DNA from 4 places in the Enterobacter cloacae complex sp. ECNIH7 genome. Region 1 is predicted to be linked to each of the others. Evidence: predicted binding sites of a transcription regulator. Region 1 holds the regulator's gene; each other region holds the start of a gene.
What was found. Region 1 encodes CRP, which controls carbon source genes, mostly activating them, when cyclic AMP is high. Its sites were predicted from a motif close to ATGTGANNNNNNTCACAT; they were not measured.
Positions count from the first base shown of each region.

Region 2: a site for CRP is predicted at 2,063-2,080, ahead of ydfZ (putative selenium delivery protein YdfZ). Genes of this name have one in related genera too.
Region 3: a site for CRP is predicted at 1,725-1,742, ahead of cdd (cytidine deaminase). Genes of this name have one in related genera too.
Region 4: a site for CRP is predicted at 1,749-1,766, ahead of ompW (outer membrane protein OmpW). Genes of this name have one in related genera too.

Region 1 covers NZ_CP017990.1:4,745,138-4,749,377, forward strand. Annotated here, with positions in the region: gene WM95_RS23755 (phosphoribulokinase) at 1-858, shown strand, start outside; gene WM95_RS23760 (OsmC family protein) at 925-1,329, opposite strand; gene crp (cAMP-activated global transcriptional regulator CRP) at 1,641-2,273, shown strand; gene WM95_RS23770 (YccS/YhfK family putative transporter) at 2,331-4,240, shown strand, end outside.
Region 2 covers NZ_CP017990.1:2,300,861-2,305,100, forward strand. Annotated here, with positions in the region: gene WM95_RS11450 (MFS transporter) at 1-33, shown strand, start outside; gene WM95_RS11455 (mannitol dehydrogenase family protein) at 254-1,717, shown strand; gene ydfZ (putative selenium delivery protein YdfZ) at 1,761-1,964, opposite strand; gene WM95_RS11465 (universal stress protein) at 2,252-2,683, shown strand; gene WM95_RS11470 (GntR family transcriptional regulator) at 2,717-3,403, opposite strand; gene ydfG (bifunctional NADP-dependent 3-hydroxy acid dehydrogenase/3-hydroxypropionate dehydrogenase YdfG) at 3,495-4,240, opposite strand, start outside.
Region 3 covers NZ_CP017990.1:3,312,696-3,316,935, reverse strand. Annotated here, with positions in the region: gene sanA (outer membrane permeability protein SanA) at 1-655, opposite strand, end outside; gene cdd (cytidine deaminase) at 782-1,666, opposite strand; gene WM95_RS16275 (CidB/LrgB family autolysis modulator) at 1,796-2,491, opposite strand; gene WM95_RS16270 (CidA/LrgA family protein) at 2,488-2,883, opposite strand; gene dusC (tRNA dihydrouridine(16) synthase DusC) at 3,051-3,983, shown strand.
Region 4 covers NZ_CP017990.1:2,681,222-2,685,461, reverse strand. Annotated here, with positions in the region: gene yedE (selenium metabolism membrane protein YedE/FdhT) at 1-311, shown strand, start outside; gene yedF (sulfurtransferase-like selenium metabolism protein YedF) at 308-541, shown strand; gene WM95_RS13255 (hypothetical protein) at 668-1,006, shown strand; gene ompW (outer membrane protein OmpW) at 1,053-1,685, opposite strand; gene WM95_RS13245 (YkgJ family cysteine cluster protein) at 1,968-2,372, shown strand; gene WM95_RS13240 (YciC family protein) at 2,398-3,141, shown strand; gene WM95_RS13235 (septation protein A) at 3,198-3,737, shown strand; gene yciA (acyl-CoA thioester hydrolase YciA) at 3,842-4,237, shown strand.

The DNA.
Region 1 (4,240 bases):
CATCCGGTTATTGCCGTTACGGGGTCGAGTGGTGCAGGAACCACCACCACCAGCCTCGCATTTCGCAAGATTTTCGCCCAGCTGAATCTCCGTGCGGCGGAGGTCGAAGGCGACAGCTTTCACCGCTACACGCGTCCGGAGATGGACATGGCCATTCGTAAGGCGCGCGATTCGGGTAAACACATCAGCTACTTCGGCCCGGAAGCCAATGACTTCGGCCTGCTGGAACAAACCTTTATAGAGTATGGCAAGAGCGGCAAAGGGCAGTCCCGCAAGTATCTGCACACCTATGATGAAGCCGTACCCTGGAATCAGGTGCCGGGAACCTTTACCCCGTGGCAGCCGCTGCCGGAACCCACCGACGTCCTGTTTTACGAAGGATTGCACGGCGGCGTGGTCACCCCTCAACACGACGTGGCGCGCCACGTGGATCTGCTGGTCGGCGTGGTCCCTATCGTTAACCTGGAGTGGATCCAGAAGCTGACGCGTGACATGAGCGAGCGCGGCCATTCGCGAGAGGCTGTGATGGACTCGGTGGTGCGCTCCATGGAGGATTACATCAACTTCCTGACGCCGCAGTTCTCCCGCACCCATATCAACTTCCAGCGCGTGCCGACGGTGGACACCTCCAACCCGTTTGCCGCTAAAAGCATCCCGTCGCTGGATGAGAGCTTTGTGGTGATCCATTTCCGCAATCTCGAAGGCATTGACTATCCCTGGCTGCTGGCGATGCTGCAGGGCTCGTTTATTTCGCACATGAATACGTTAGTCGTGCCGGGCGGGAAAATGGGGCTGGCGATGGAGCTCATCATGACGCCGCTGGTGGAGCGACTGATGGAAGGGAAGCAGATCGCGTGAGCATGTTCCCTCTCCCAGTGGGAGAGGGTTAGGGTGAGGGCATCAACACGCACGATGCCCCATCAATCACGCCTCGATCACTTCATACGAATGGGTGATTTTTACCGCTTTCTCCAGCATTAACGCCACAGAGCAGTACTTCTCCGCAGACAGGTCCACCGCACGTGAGACCGCCGCGTCTTTCAGTTCTTTACCGGTGACCACAAAGTGCAGGTTAATATGGGTGAACAGGCGTGGCGCCTCATCGCGACGCTCTGATGTGAGTTTAACCTCACAATCCGTCACGTCATGACGTCCTTTTTGCAGAATCGACACCACGTCAATGGCGCTGCAACCCCCTGCCGCCATCAGCACCATTTCCATTGGGCTTGGCGCTTTATCGCCGGAGTTACCGTCCATCAAAATCTGGTGTCCTGATGCGGATTCGCCCAGGAACGTTAAACCTTCAACCCACTTCACGCGCGCTTGCATATTCATTAACTCCAACGTTGCATTTTTGGTGACAGATTACGCGTGCGTTACATTTCTCGCAATGGAAGGCGACCTGCATCATGCTGAAGCGAGACACCAGGAGACACGCGGCGAAAGCTATGCTAAAACACTCAGGATGCTACAGTAATACATTGACGTTACACGTGTATGCAGAGGACATCAAACTTTACTGGCTGCGAAACGTTACGGTAGCCGACTTCCCAGGGTATGGGTAAGAATTCGATTGCAACCCCAGAGTCCGGATGCATCTGATGACTCTGGTGACAGCTTATAACAGAGGATAACAGCGCATGGTGCTTGGCAAACCGCAAACAGACCCGACTCTCGAATGGTTCTTGTCTCATTGCCACATTCATAAGTACCCATCGAAGAGCACGCTGATTCACCAGGGTGAAAAAGCGGAAACGTTGTATTACATCGTTAAAGGCTCGGTGGCAGTGCTGATCAAAGATGAAGAAGGGAAAGAGATGATCCTTTCTTATCTGAACCAGGGCGATTTCATCGGTGAACTGGGCCTGTTTGAAGAGGGCCAGGAACGTAGCGCCTGGGTTCGTGCAAAGACAGCATGTGAAGTGGCTGAAATTTCTTACAAGAAGTTCCGTCAGCTGATTCAGGTTAACCCTGACATCCTGATGCGTCTTTCTTCCCAGATGGCGCGCCGTCTGCAGGTCACGTCAGAGAAAGTGGGTAACCTCGCCTTCCTGGACGTTACCGGCCGTATCGCACAAACCCTGTTGAACCTGGCGAAACAGCCAGACGCAATGACCCACCCGGACGGCATGCAAATTAAAATTACCCGTCAGGAAATTGGTCAGATCGTCGGTTGCTCCCGTGAAACAGTGGGCCGTATCCTGAAAATGCTGGAAGATCAAAACCTGATCTCCGCCCACGGTAAAACCATCGTGGTCTACGGAACGCGTTAATTCCGCTCAAACGGCGTGTCACCGCAGGGTGTCACGCCGTTTTTGTCTCTACTCCCCATGTGGCGCAGGCTGATCTATCACCCGGAAGTTAACTACGCACAGCGGCAAACGCTGGTGTTGTGTCTTCCTGTGGCCATAGGCCTGATCCTCGGACATCTTCAGCAAGGCCTGCTGTTTTCCCTCGTGCCCGCCTGCTGCAACATCGCCGGTCTGGACACGCCGCATAAGCGCTTTTTCAAACGCCTGATTATCGGTGGCTGCCTGTTTGCCGGCTGTAGCCTCGCCGTGCAGCTTCTGCTTGCCCGGGATATCCCGCTGCCGCTGATCCTGACCGTGCTGGCGATGACGCTCGGCGTCACGGCGGAAATCAGTTCGCTGCACGCCCGCCTGCTTCCCGCCTCGCTGATTGCGGCTATTTTCACGCTGAGCCTCGCCGGGAACATGCCGGTGTGGGAGCCGCTGCTGATCTACGCCCTGGGGACATTATGGTACGGGCTATTTAACTGGTTTTGGTTCTGGCTGTGGCGCGAACAGCCGCTGCGTGAATCCCTGAGCCTGCTCTATGTGCAGCTTGCGGATTACTGCGAAGCCAAATATACCCTGCTCACCCAGCATACCGACCCGGAAAAATCCTTACCGCCGCTGCTGACGCGCCAGCAGAAGGTGGTGGATCTCATAAGCCAGTGCTATCAGCAGCTGCATATGCTCGCCGCCAACAAGAACCACGAATACAAACGGCTGCTGCGCACCTTCCAGGTCGGGCTGGATCTGCAGGAGCACATCTCCGTAAGCCTTCATCACCCGCAGGAGGTGCAAAAGCTGGTCGAGCGCAGCCACGCCGAAGCGGTGATCCGCTGGAACGCACAAACCGTGTCCGCACGTCTGCGCGTGCTGGCCGATGATATTCTCTACCACCGCTACCCCACGCGCTTTAACATGGAAAAACAGCTGGGCGCGCTGGAGAAAATCGCCCGCCAGCATCCCGATAACCCGGTCGGCCAGTTTGCCGCCTGGCACTTCAGCCGCATCGCCCGCGTGTTGCGCACGCAGCGCCCGCTTTATCCCCGCGACCTGATGGCGGATAAGCAAAAACGGCTTCCGTTATTGCCCGCGCTCAGGAGCTATCTTTCCCTTAAATCGTCCGCCCTGCGCAACGCCGCCAGGATTAGCGTTATGCTCAGTACCGCCAGCCTGATGGGCATGGCGCTGCACCTGCCGAAACCGTACTGGATCTTAATGACCGTGCTGTTTGTCACCCAGAACGGCTACGGCGCCACGCGGGTGCGTATTCTGCACAGGGCTGGCGGAACGATGGCCGGGCTGATCATTGCGGGCGTAACGCTACACTTCCACGTGCCGGAAGGCTATACCCTGGCAGGCATGCTGGCGATCACGCTGGTGAGCTACCTGATTATCCGCAAAAATTACGGCTGGGCGATGGTGGGCTTTACGGTGACGGCGGTATATACCCTGCAGCTGCTCACGCTCAATGGCGAACAGTTTATTATCGCCAGGCTGATTGATACCCTGATCGGCTGCCTGATTGCCTTTGGCGGAATGGTCTGGCTGTGGCCGCAGTGGCAGAGCGGGCTGCTGAGGCAGAACGCCCACGACGCGCTGGAAGCCGACCAGCAGGCTATTCGCCTGATCCTGAGCGACGACCCGCAGCCCTCCCCGCTGGCCTATCAGCGGATGAAGGTCAACCAGGCGCACAACGCCCTGTTTAACTCGCTCAACCAGGCGATGCAGGAGCCGGGCTTTAACTCGCACTATCTGGCAGACATGAAGCTCTGGGTGACGCACAGCCAGTTTATCGTCGAGCACATTAACGCCATGACCACGCTGGCGCGCGAGCACACGATGCTGACGCCGGATCTGGCGCAGCGCTATTTGCAGTCGTGTGAAATTGCGTTGCAGAGGTGTCAGCAGCGTCTGGAGTATGACGCGCCGGGCGAGTCGGGCGACTC
Region 2 (4,240 bases), 2.4 Mb from region 1:
GTGGGTTACGGCGCGGTCTCCTCGCGGCGCTAGTGGTTCATAACTTGCGTGACCTGTCACACAACTTTAGCTGTATGTCACACCACATGAGCAAAAGTTAATATAAATCAAAATCTCAAACGGCAGTATCAGTATGGTTGATGGCAGTTACTTTTTTACCCCAACTGCCATTCTAGTTGGTGTAGTCAGCAGGCGCTGCCGCTTCTGAAGGCGCGGCAGCGGTCCACGGCTTTCTAATTAACGAGTCTTAATCATGGAAAACACCTTATTACAGGCCAACGCGACGCTGCCTCAGTACGATCGCGACAGCCTTCAACCACGCATTGTTCATCTGGGTTTTGGCGCCTTTCACCGGGCGCACCAGGCGGTATACGCCGACATCCTCGCCGCTGAGCACGGCAGCGACTGGGGCTACTGTGAGGTTAACCTGATTGGCGGCGAGCGGCAGATTGCCGATCTGAACGCGCAGGATAACCTGTACACCGTGGCGGAGATGTCTGCTGACGCATGGACATCCCGCGTGGTTGGCGTGGTTAAAAAAGCGCTGCATGCACAGGTCGACGGGCTGGAGTGCGTGCTGGCGGCGATGTGCGAACCGCAGGTGGCAATTGTCTCGCTGACCATCACCGAGAAAGGGTACTGCCACTCACCGGCGACAGGACAACTGATGCTCGATCACCCGTTTATCGTCGCCGACCTGCAAAACCCGCACCAGCCGAAATCCGCGCCGGGCGTGGTGGTGGAAGCGCTGGCGCGTCGCAAAGCGGCGGGTCTGCCCGCGTTTAGCGTGATGTCCTGCGACAACATGCCGGAGAACGGCCACGTGATGCGCAATGTGACCTGCGCTTACGCCCGAGCGGTAGACGGCGAGCTGGCGGACTGGATCGAGGCTAACGTCACCTTCCCGTCAACCATGGTGGATCGCATCGTGCCGGCGGTCACTCCCGATACGCTGGATAAAATTGAGCAGCTGACCGGCGTGCGTGATCCGGCGGCGGTCGCCTGTGAACCGTTCCGCCAGTGGGTGATCGAGGATAACTTTGTGGCAGGACGTCCAGAGTGGGAAAAAGCCGGTGCCGAGCTGGTGTCAGACGTGATCCCGTTTGAAGAGATGAAGCTGCGCATGCTCAACGGCAGCCACTCCTTCCTGGCGTACCTGGGCTATCTGGCCGGTTACCCGCATATCAACGACTGTATGGAAGATGAGAACTACCGCCTCGCCGCGCATACGCTGATGCTTAACGAGCAGGCGCCCACGCTGAAAGTGAAGGGTGTTGATTTAGGTCGCTATGCCGATCTCCTGATTGCCCGCTACAGCAACCCGGCCCTGCGCCATCGGACATGGCAAATCGCGATGGACGGCAGCCAGAAGCTCCCGCAGCGTATGCTGGACTCCGTGCGCTGGCACCTGGTGCATCAGAAGCCTTTCCCACTGCTGGCGCTGGGCGTGGCAGGGTGGATGCGTTATGTTGGCGGCGTGGACGAGCAGGGTAACGCTATCGACGTGAGCGATCCGCAGCTGGCGGTGATTCAGGCGGCGGTGAAGGGAAGTGCGGAAGGGGAAAGTCGGGTTAACGCGCTGCTCGGCATTGAGGCCATCTTTGGTAAAGAGTTACCGCAGGAGCCGCGCTTCGTTGCTGCGGTGATGACCGCGTACCGGACGCTGCTGCAAAAAGGCGCGAAAGCGACCGTGGCGCAGTACGCGTCTCAACGGTAATTCAGCACATGCCGCCGTGCGCGGCGGCATGTCTGCGCACAGCTTAGTGCATACCCAGACGAATCAACTCAATCGGTTCGAACTTACCTTCGCATCCTTCCACTTCAACCGTTTTGCTGCGGCGCACCTGCGCGGCATCCAGCCCGTCGCTGTGGATCGCTTTAATCACGCCGGTTTTGCCCGTGCCGCTAATCATGACGCGGCTGCCGGTGGTGATTGCATTGCGGTTACGGTCGTATGTCATCATGGTATTTTCTCCTCTCTAACCTGTTCGTTACGGCGCTATTTCGGGTTATGCCGTTCACGGGGCATATAAATACGCCTGTCCGCGCTTCATGTTTTTGTTTTTGATCAAACTCACACTTTTTTCTTTATTTCGTCTGGCGCTGACGGTTCAGGACGGTAATTTACAAAGTGGACCATTATTTTCATTAATTGATAGTTTCGACAGGGAAGCGTTGAGGGTTGGTTTATATTCCCGATGTCATCCTGTGTGCAGGAAATAACCCTTCATCGGAATAAGGAGTCAGGCTTATGTATAAGAGCATTTTGATGCCTGTAGACGTGTTTGAAATGGATTTGAGCGACAAAGCGGTTCGCCACGCGGCAAACCTTGCGAAGGCAGAGGGCGCGTCGATTACCCTGGTCAACATTCTGCCTGCCAGCAGCCGGTCTCTGCTGCGCGGGTTCAACGCCGATATTAAAAAGTTTGAAGAGTATATGACCGCAGAATCCGGTAAGAAAATGAACGAGTTAAAAAGACTTTTCGATATCGCCCCAGAGAATATTCATAGCATGGTGCGTTTTGGCAACGTCCGGGATGAAATTATCAGGCTGAGCAAGGAGGGGGAATATGATGCGATTGTCATCGGGTCGAAAAATCCGAGCATCACCACTCATCTGCTGGGTTCAAATGCGGAATCTATACTGCGCTACGCCACGATCCCGGTGTTAGTCGTTCGCTAATCACGCCGCCGCACCCGAAAGGGGCGGCGAATATTACTCTTCGCTAAACCACTCGCTATTTTCCTGACGAATAAGCTGCACGGATTCGCTAATTTCCTGCAGATGCAGCGTCATCGCTTTTTCCACACCGTTCGGGTCGCGTTTTTCCAGCGCGCTGAAAATATCATGATGCTGTCGGAGCAGCATTTCCGGCGGGGAGACGTGATCGAGGCTCATATAGCGCACGCGGTCAATGGTGGCCTTGATGTTCTCGATGGTGTCCCAGGCCAGCTGACAATCCGCGATCTGCGCCAGCTTCTGGTGGAATTCATCATCAAGCTGGAAGAAATCATTGAGCTGCTTACGGTCAATCGCAATACGCTGCTGGTGAAGGTTCTGCTCAAGCTGGTAACACTGGTTGTCGTTGATAAGCGTTGCGGCGCGGCGCGCCACCGCGCATTCAATGGCCTGGCGAACGAAACAGCCGTTGCGTACCTGAGAGAGTGAAATTTTGTTCACGTAGCTGCCGCGCTGCGGGCGGATCTGAATCAGTCCGTTTTCAGCAAGCTTAATAAACGCTTCACGTACCGGCTGACGGGAAACGTCAAAACGCACGGAGACCTCTTTTTCAGAAAGCGGCGTTCCCGGTGGGATCAGGCAATGGACAATATCACGTCGCAAAATGCGATAGATTTGCTGGTTAACGGGCTGGGTGGGATTGAGTTGCGATTCAGCGGCCATGAGTTGTCATTTCTCAGAGAGTTAGCCTGAACATACTACCATTCTTTTATAACCCGAAACAGACCCGGCCCGCAGGCCGGGAAGGGCGGATTTAGCCACGATGGACGCTAAGTCCTGCAAAACTCTGGCTGACTGGCATCATTTCCACGGTATTGATGTTGACGTGTTTTGGCAGCGTCGCCACCCACCAGACCGTTTCGGTCACATCTTCCGGCGTCAGCGCGTTAGCATTTTCGTAGGTTTTGCCCGCTTTCGCGTCATCGCCTTTGAAACGCACGTTGGAAAACTCGGTGCCGCCCACCAGACCCGGCTCAATATCGGTGACGCGAATGGCGGTGCCGTGCAGGTCGGTACGCAGGTTAAGGCTGAACTGGCGCACAAACGCTTTCGTCGCGCCATAGACGTTGCCGCCTGCGTAAGGCCAGCTTCCGGCGGTGGAGCCAATGTTGATAATGTGGCCGCGGTTGCGCTCGACCATGCCCGGCAGCACCGCGCGGGTCATATAGACCAGCCCTTTGTTGTTGGTGTCGATCATGTTTTCCCAGTCTTCAACGCTAGCTTTGTGGGCTGGCTCCATGCCCAGTGCCAGACCGGCATTGTTGACCAGCACGTCGATGGCGCGCCACTCGGCGGGCAGGTTGGCAATCATCTCTTCAATGGCCGCGCGGTTACGCACGTCCAGCTGCGCGGTCAGGATGCTGTCGCCTAATTCGTCCTTCAGCTCCTGCAGGCGCTCCTGACGACGGCCCGTGGCAATAACCTTGTGCCCGTTGGCGACGAAGCGACGCGTGATGCTTTCACCAAAACCTGCCGTTGCCCCGGTAACTAAAATAATCA
Region 3 (4,240 bases), 1.4 Mb from region 1:
CGTCTTCCGGCACTTCGTGCATCGCCGGAATCGGCACCAGCGGGCCTAAAAAGCGCGGTTCGCGTTTGAAGATATACAGATCGGCCAGGGCGCCAAAGCGCGCGCCGAACTCACGGACGCGCACGCTCAGCATGTCCTTTGGCGACGGCACCGCGTAACACTGCGCCTGAATGCCCATATGCAGCGCGATAAACAGCGCGCGCTCGCAGTGGAAGCGCTGGGTGATGATGATGAAGTCGTTGGTGTCGAAGACTTTACGCGTGCGCACGATGGAGTCCAGGGTGCGGAATCCGGCGTAGTCGAGCACGATATCGGCAGGGTCCACGCCCGCGGCAATCAGGTCCTTACGCATCGTCACCGGTTCATTGTAGCTTTGAAGAGCGTTATCGCCGCTCAGCAGCAGGTAGTTCACCTTGCCGCTGTTGTAGGCGTTCAGCGCGCCCTGAATGCGGTAACGGTAATACTGGTTGATCACGCCGGTGCGGTAATACTTGGCGGTGCCGAGCACCACGCCAACCTGACGATAGGGCAGGTCCTGCAGGTCATCAAAGATGTAGGGGGCGGTTTTCCAGCTCATCCAGCGGTCAAGACCCAGCACGATCAACAGCAGTATGCCGACCAGGACAGACAGGCTGTAAAAAACGCGCTTTAACATGGAGATGGCTCGTTCGTGGATGAAATTTAACTCAGGCTACTTTACCCGCCTGGTTAGCGCAAGAAACAGCGACTCAACTGAGGGGTTTTTCAGCAAACTGGCGGGCATTTCTGCCCGCCGGAAGGATTACGCAAGCAGTACGCGGTCAATCGTCGTGCAGCCCAGCGCTTTAAGCGTCGCGGCGGTCGCATCCCACTGAATCAGCGGCGCATCGGCAATTTCTGCCAGAATAGCGCGCTGAATGTCCGGATAGTCATAGCCGTTCAGGCTCAGCAGGTTAAGCGCGCCCTGCAGCGGTGGCAGGGTTGGGTTAAACGCGGCGTTTTCCGCGTAGCTGCCGCTAAAGATCCGGCCATCGCGGCACTGCAGCGCCACGCCGCTCGGGGACTTGCTGTACGGCGTGTGGCTTTTGTTCGCCGCGCGAATGGCCGCCTGGCTCAGGTCATCGCCGGACAGGGCGTAACCGTGGTCCTGATCGTCCATCAGCAGCGTTTTGATCTCCAGATCTTTCGGGCCAAACGCGTCAGGCAGATAGTCCCCCAGCTTATGCGGCGCGCGGCCTGGCAGATTGATGCGCAGCTGCAGCCCGCTGTTCAGCTCGTTCATAAACTGACGGCAGTGGCCGCAGGGGGTGTAGTTAACGGTAATGGCGCTCAGGGCTTTTTCACCGCGCAGCCAGGCGTGGCTGATGGCGCTCTGCTCGGCGTGAACCGTTTGCTGCATGGTCGCGCCCAGGAACTCCATATTGCCACCGAAGTACCAGGTTCCGCTGACGCCGCGCGCAATGGCCCCGACGTTAAAGTGGGAGAGATCGGCCCGCGCGCAGGCGGCAGCCAGGGGAAGCAGTGCGAAAGCCAGCGCGTCTTCGTCCAGTCCCGTTGCTTGTTTCAGCATCGTGACCTGCTCCGCGGTCAGCAGGGCGGGGAAGTGTGCATCTGCCAGAACGGGAGCCAGGGCTGACTGCAAATTCTCTGCAAGCTGGGCGAAAGCAGCTTGAAAACGTGGGTGCATGGCGTTTGCCTCATAAAGGTTAATGGATCGGTAGTTTACGGAGCCGCCAGGGCTTTATATGTGATCCACTTCTCATTATGTATGCAACTTATGAAATCAAAATGAAATTTGCGCGACGCATCGCAAATTTTAGCCCATCACCGCCAGAATCAGCGGGAAAATGAACGGGGCCAGCAGGGAGGTGATAATCCCGCAGATCACCAGCGCCAGGGAGCTAAACGCCCCTTCCTGATAATCCAGCTCCGCACAGCGGGCGGTGCCCAGGGCGTGGGAGGCGGTCCCCATCGACAGCCCCCGTGCCGCTTTAGTATGAATACGCATCCCGTTCAGCAATGTGTGACCAAACACCGCCCCGAGAATACCGACGAAAATGACGCACATCGCGCTGATGGCCGGGATCCCGCCGAGGCTGCCACCGACCGCCATCGCGATAGGCGTGGTTACCGATTTAGGCAGGATCGACGCCGCAATCTGCGGAGAGGCCCCCATCAACAGCGCTACCGACGTGCCGGTGATCATCGCTACCAGGCTGCCCACAAAACAGATGGTAATGATGGATTTCCAGCGGGCGCGGATCTGGTGGAGCTGTTCATATAAAGGAAAGGCGAGCGCCACAACGGCAGGCTGCAGCAGGTCGTTTAAAATTTTGCTGCCGGCAAAGTAGCGTTCGTAGGGAATGCCGGTGAGCAGCAGGAACGGAATAATCACCACCATTGCCACCAGCAGCGGGTTCAGCAATGGCATTTTAAAACGTGCGGCAAGCTTGCGCACGGCGAAGAACACCGCCAGGGTTAACGGCAGCGACCACCAGATATTGGCCATCATTTTTTTGTTTTCTCCCCGACCACGTTACGTTCGCCATGCACCAGATGCGAACTCCAGCTCACAACCAGGAAAACCACCAGCGTACTGACCGCGCAGGAGACCACAATCGGGCCGAACTGGGCCTTGAGCAAATCAAAATACTGCATGACCCCGACGCCGATAGGCACGAAAAGCAGCGCCATATAGCGAATAAGGACGAAGCAGCCGGGATTGACCCATTTTGCGGGCAGGATTTGCAGCGCCAGCAAAACAAAGAGGATCAGCATACCGATAATGCTGCCGGGAATGACGATCGGCAGCAGCGACGCGATGAAAATCCCGGCATACAGGCAGGCGTAAATCAGGACGAATGCGCGCAGATATTGCCAGATAATGTTCAATGATTTGCTCATGGTGATAGTCCTTGCTGAAACGCATTCATCATACAATTAAACTCAAAAATGTGCCACGGATCACATCATGAAATTTGAGCATACCAGACATTCCAGAATGGAAAGTCGCGCTTTCCACATACATACAGAGCAGATACTATAGCGCGTCTTTTTCCACAGGTACTGCTATGCGTGTTTTACTGGCCCCAATGGAAGGCGTGCTCGACTCCCTCGTGCGCGAGCTTCTGACCGAGGTGAACGATTACGATCTCTGCGTGACGGAATTTCTGCGCGTGGTCGATATGTTGTTGCCGGTAAAATCCTTCTTCCGCCTGTGCCCCGAGCTGCACAACCAGAGCCGGACCTCTTCCGGTACGCTGGTGCGTATTCAGCTGCTCGGCCAGTATCCCGAATGGCTGGCGGAGAACGCCGCCCGCGCGGTTGAGCTGGGCTCTTACGGGGTGGATCTCAACTGCGGCTGTCCGTCGAAGCTGGTTAACGGCAGCGGCGGCGGGGCGACCCTGTTGAAAGATCCTGAGCTGATTTACCGCGGCGCGAAGGCCATGCGTGAGGCCGTGCCTTCGCATTTGCCGGTGACGGTGAAGGTGCGCCTGGGGTGGGACAGCGACGCGCGGCAGTTTGAAATCGCCGATGCGGTGCAGCAGGCCGGGGCCACCGAGCTGGTGGTGCATGGCCGCACCAAAGAAGATGGCTACAAGGCCGAGCGCATTAACTGGCAGGCGATCGGCGAGATCCGCAAGCGCCTCTCCATTCCGGTGATCGCCAACGGTGAAATCTGGGACTACGCGAGCGCGCAGGCCTGTCTGCAGGCCACCGGCTGCGATGCGGTGATGATCGGTCGCGGCGCCCTGAATGTGCCGAACCTCAGCCGGGTGGTGAAATATAACGAGCCGCGAATGCCGTGGGCAGACGTCGTTACGCTGCTGCAAAAATACAGCCGACTGGAAAAGCAGGGCGATACCGGTTTGTATCACGTCGCGCGAATTAAACAGTGGCTGAGTTATTTACGCAAAGAGTACGATGAAGCGCTGGGATTATTTCAGGAGATTCGGACATTACAGACTTCGTCTGATATTGCCCGGGTGATTCAGTCAAAATAATAAGCGTTAAATTGCTCACACTTTTTTAAAGCAGAAAACAGTTCTGGTTTTCAACGTGGCGCGACGGTGTTAAGGTGCCACTGTTTTCAACGCAGGATTGTTACTGGCTAACAGGCAAAACCTAAGCGTTTCACAGCATTTTCGCTGTGGAGCGCTTAGGTTTTTTTTTGCCTCTCGTTTACTCAGGAGAGAAATTTGGCTTAGCGCTTTTTACTGATTTTAAAAAAATGAAATATCGACAGGAAATAGAAAAATTT
Region 4 (4,240 bases), 2.1 Mb from region 1:
GGATCGTGCTGGCTGGCGGGTGTGAAACCGGCTGGATGTACCGCGCCGTTGAAGGTCAGGTGCATTACTGGTGGGTGGGCCTGGGAAATGTTATCGGCTCGACGATCCTGGCTTACTTCTGGGACGATCTGTCTCCGGCGCTTGCCACGAGTTGGGACAAGGTAAACCTGTTGAACACCTTCGGGCCTCTCGGCGGCCTGCTGGTCACCTACGCCCTGCTGCTGGTCGCTTTTTTACTGGTTGTCGCGCAGGAGAAACGCTTCTTCCGTCGCGCGAGTGTTAAAACAGAAACCCAGGAGAATGCTGCATGAAAGAGATCGTGCCCGATTACCGTCTGGATATGGTCGGTGAACCCTGCCCTTATCCGGCTGTTGCCACGCTTGAAGCCCTACCGCAGCTCAAAAAAGGGGAAATTCTGGAAGTGGTCAGCGACTGTCCGCAGTCCATCAACAACATTCCGCTGGATGCGAAAAACCACGGCTACACGGTGCTGGATATCCAGCAGGATGGCCCGACCATTCGCTATTTGATTCAAAAATGATCGCTAAGGGCCTCGCGAGGGGCCTTTATCGTATTGAATTATAAGACATCTTGATCCACGGCAAAAACGCGTTTTTTGACTTAAGTAAAATCTCACTTCCCTTTTGAAGGAGGTTTTCGCGGTTTGATGTATTTACGAGCTTTACTGGTTTTCGCCTTATTGATTCCCTTCCATGCGCTGTCCCTGAATTTCTCTTCTACCTTCCTGCGCCTTAATTGTCCGCAAAGAGGACTTGTCGAGGTCATTCTGCACGTTTATGACCATACCCAGGAACGATGGCACGGCCATTTTGAAACCGGCGCGGGACATAAACGTGCAGGTGATACCGAAATCATCCCGTTTGCCAACGGCGATATTCTCTTTCATTCCCTGTCCAGCGACGCTTTCAGCTATTTATATGATGGAGAAAATATCCTGAGGCACTGCGTAAAGCTTGATGAGCGGCCGGTTTATCCGTCGTTTTGAAGTGAGCAAAGCAAACTGGCCACCCTGTGGCCAGTTTGACGGGGGATTAGAAACGATAACCCGCAGAGAACATAAACACCCACGGATCCAGGCGAGTATTGATACTTTGCTGCTGACCGCCCGCTTTGAAGCGTACGTCCGTATCAATATCCATGTACCAGACCGAGGCGTTAATCAGCCAGTCGCGGTTAATCAGATAATCCAGACCGACCTGCCCCGCCATACCCCATGAATCTTTCAGGCTAAGGTCAGTCAAGCCGGCCTCTTTACCGGTATCGTTAAACTTCTCGTCGAAGAAAGTGGTGTAGTTCACACCGGCGCCAATATAAGGACGCACCTTGCTGTTGGCATCACCAAAGTACCATTGCGCCATCAGCGTTGGCGGTAAATGGTGAACCGTAGCGATATCACCGGTTGCGCCCAGACCTACGCGATGACGGAACGGCGTTGCAGCCAGAAGCTCAACACCAACGTTTTCCGTCGCCATATAGGTGAACGTTAACCCTAACTGGGTGTTATTACTGACGTTAAAACCGCCCATACCCAGCACGTTATCCGATCCTTCAGTCGGGCGAACCGTAGCCGAACCGGCACGAATAAAGAATTCGCCTGCTTCATGCGCATACGCGCCGCCAGAGAGACTGCTTAATACAAGGGCTGCCACCGCTAATTTTTTCATATCCGCTCCATCGTTGTGGTTTTAATCGCGGATGAGAATATACTCACAAATGAGTAATAAGTGATCTGCTACAGATCACATTAAAACCAGTAACTTAACATTCATTGATCTGGATTAATTTTTTGTTGCACACCCAAAAGCGATAAGTTGTTTCCATGTCAATTTTTGGCATTTCACGGTTACAAAATTTTCCCTTTTCCCCCTCTTGCTCTTCCTCTGGCGGCTGGATAATTTATCGCTCTCACAAGTTGATTTGATGCGTTCTTCTTTAGCAGGTGTGCCATGAGTGATATCAACCCGTGCATGACGTGCGGAGCCTGTTGTGCGTATTTTCGAGTCTCTTTCTACTGGGCCGAAGCCAGCGATGGCGGCGGTACCGTTCCGGTTCATCTCACAGAGCCGCTAACGCCTTTTCTGCGCTGCATGAGCGGCACAAACCAAAAGCAGGCCCGCTGCGTGGCGCTACAGGGCGAGCCCGGGGTCTCTACCAAGTGTTCCATCTATGAGGATCGGCCCAGCCCGTGCCGGGAATTTGCCATGTCGGGGGAGGATGGGCAGGTCAACGAAGCCTGCAATCGCGCCCGGGCGCGCATTGGATTACCTCCGCTTTACAAAGATATGCTTTTCCATACAAGCCTTGATGCTGCCACAGCAGGTGCATCCGGTGTACAATTGCCGGCTAATTAACACCTGCAATACTCAAGGAGAGTGCATGTCTATCACGGCGAAGTCTGTCTACCGTGACACGGGAAACTTTTTCCGCAATCAGTTCATAACCTTTTTACTGATCGCGTTGCTATGTGCCTTTATCACGGTGGTGCTGGGCCATGCCTTCTCACCGAGTGATGAACAGATTGCCAGCCTGAGCCAGGGCGACCACCTCGCCGGAAGCGTGGGGCTGTTTGAACTGGTGCAAAACATGACGCCGGAGCAGCAGCAGATTCTGCTGCGGGCGTCTGCCGCGTCAACGTTCTCAGGCCTGATTGGTAATGCGGTTCTGGCGGGCGGCGTTTTGCTGATGATTCAGCTGGTCTCGGCGGGTCACCGGGTCAGCGCCTTACGGGCGATTGGTGCGAGTGCGCCAGTCTTACCTAAGCTGTTTATCCTGATCTTTTTAACCACCATGCTGGTGCAAATGGGGATTATGCTGGTCGTGGTGCCGGGCGTGTTACTGGCTATCGTGCTCTCATTTGCGCCTGTGATGGTGGTGCAGGATAAGATGGGGATTTTTACCGCGATGCGCAGCAGCATCAGACTGGCATGGGCGAATATGCGTCTGGTGGCTCCCGCCGTGATCGGCTGGCTGCTCGCCAAAACGCTCCTGCTGTTGTTTGCACCGAATTTTGCGGTATTAACGCCGAACGTTGGCGCGGTAGTGGCGAATACGCTGAGCAATCTGATTTCAGCGTTACTGCTGGTCTATCTGTTCCGCCTGTATATGTTAATTCGTCAGTAATCCTGAGGCGGGCGGCATCGCTGCCACCCGCCCCGTTCAGAAGATGGAATCACAGAATGAAGCAGTTTCTTGATTTTTTACCGCTCGTGGTCTTTTTTGCTTTTTATAAGCTGTATGACATTTATGCCGCGACCACTGCGCTGATCGTTGCAACGGCTGTTGTTCTGATCTACAGCTGGGTTCGCTATCGTAAAGTCGAAAAGATGGCGCTGATAACGTTCGTCCTGGTCGCCGTGTTCGGCGGGCTTACGCTGTTCTTCCACAATGATGAATTTATTAAGTGGAAAGTGACCGTCATTTATGCGCTGTTCGCTGGTGCATTGTTAATTAGCCAGTGGGTCATGAAAAAACCGCTGATCCAGCGCATGCTGGGCAAAGAGCTGACGCTGCCTCAGGAAGTCTGGTCCCGTTTGAATATCGCCTGGGCGGTCTTCTTTATTCTCTGTGGTCTTGCCAATATCTATATCGCCTTCTGGCTGCCGCAGAATATATGGGTCAACTTCAAGGTCTTTGGCCTGACTGCGCTGACCCTTATCTTCACGCTGTTAAGCGGCGTATACATCTATCGCCACATGCCGCAAGACGACAAGCACTGATTAATGACTGACCAGAACGTCAACGACAGGCGTTCTGGTCTATTCTCTCCACTGTAAAATCATAGTAGCATCCCGCCTGAAGTCTTCCGTTACGAGTTAAAACAATGACAACAACTAACGCCCCGCAGGGCGAACTGGTTTTACGCACACTGGCAATGCCCGCTGACACCAATGCCAATGGCGATATTTTTGGCGGCTGGCTGATGTCGCAGATGGATATGGGCGGCGCAATTCTGGCAAAAGAGATTGCCCACGGGCGCGTGGTGACTGTGCGAGTGGACGGCATGACCTTCCTGCGCCCGGTTGCGGTGGGAGATGTGGTTTGCTGCTACGCGCGCTGCGTCAAACGCGGCAACACCTCTATTTCAATCAACATCGAAGTATGGGTTAAGAAAGTCTCTTCTGAACCTATTGGGCAGCGTTATAAGGCCACCGAAGCGCTGTTTATTTATGTCGCAGTGGACAGCGAAGGCAAGCCTCGTCAAATTCCGCAGGCCTGATTG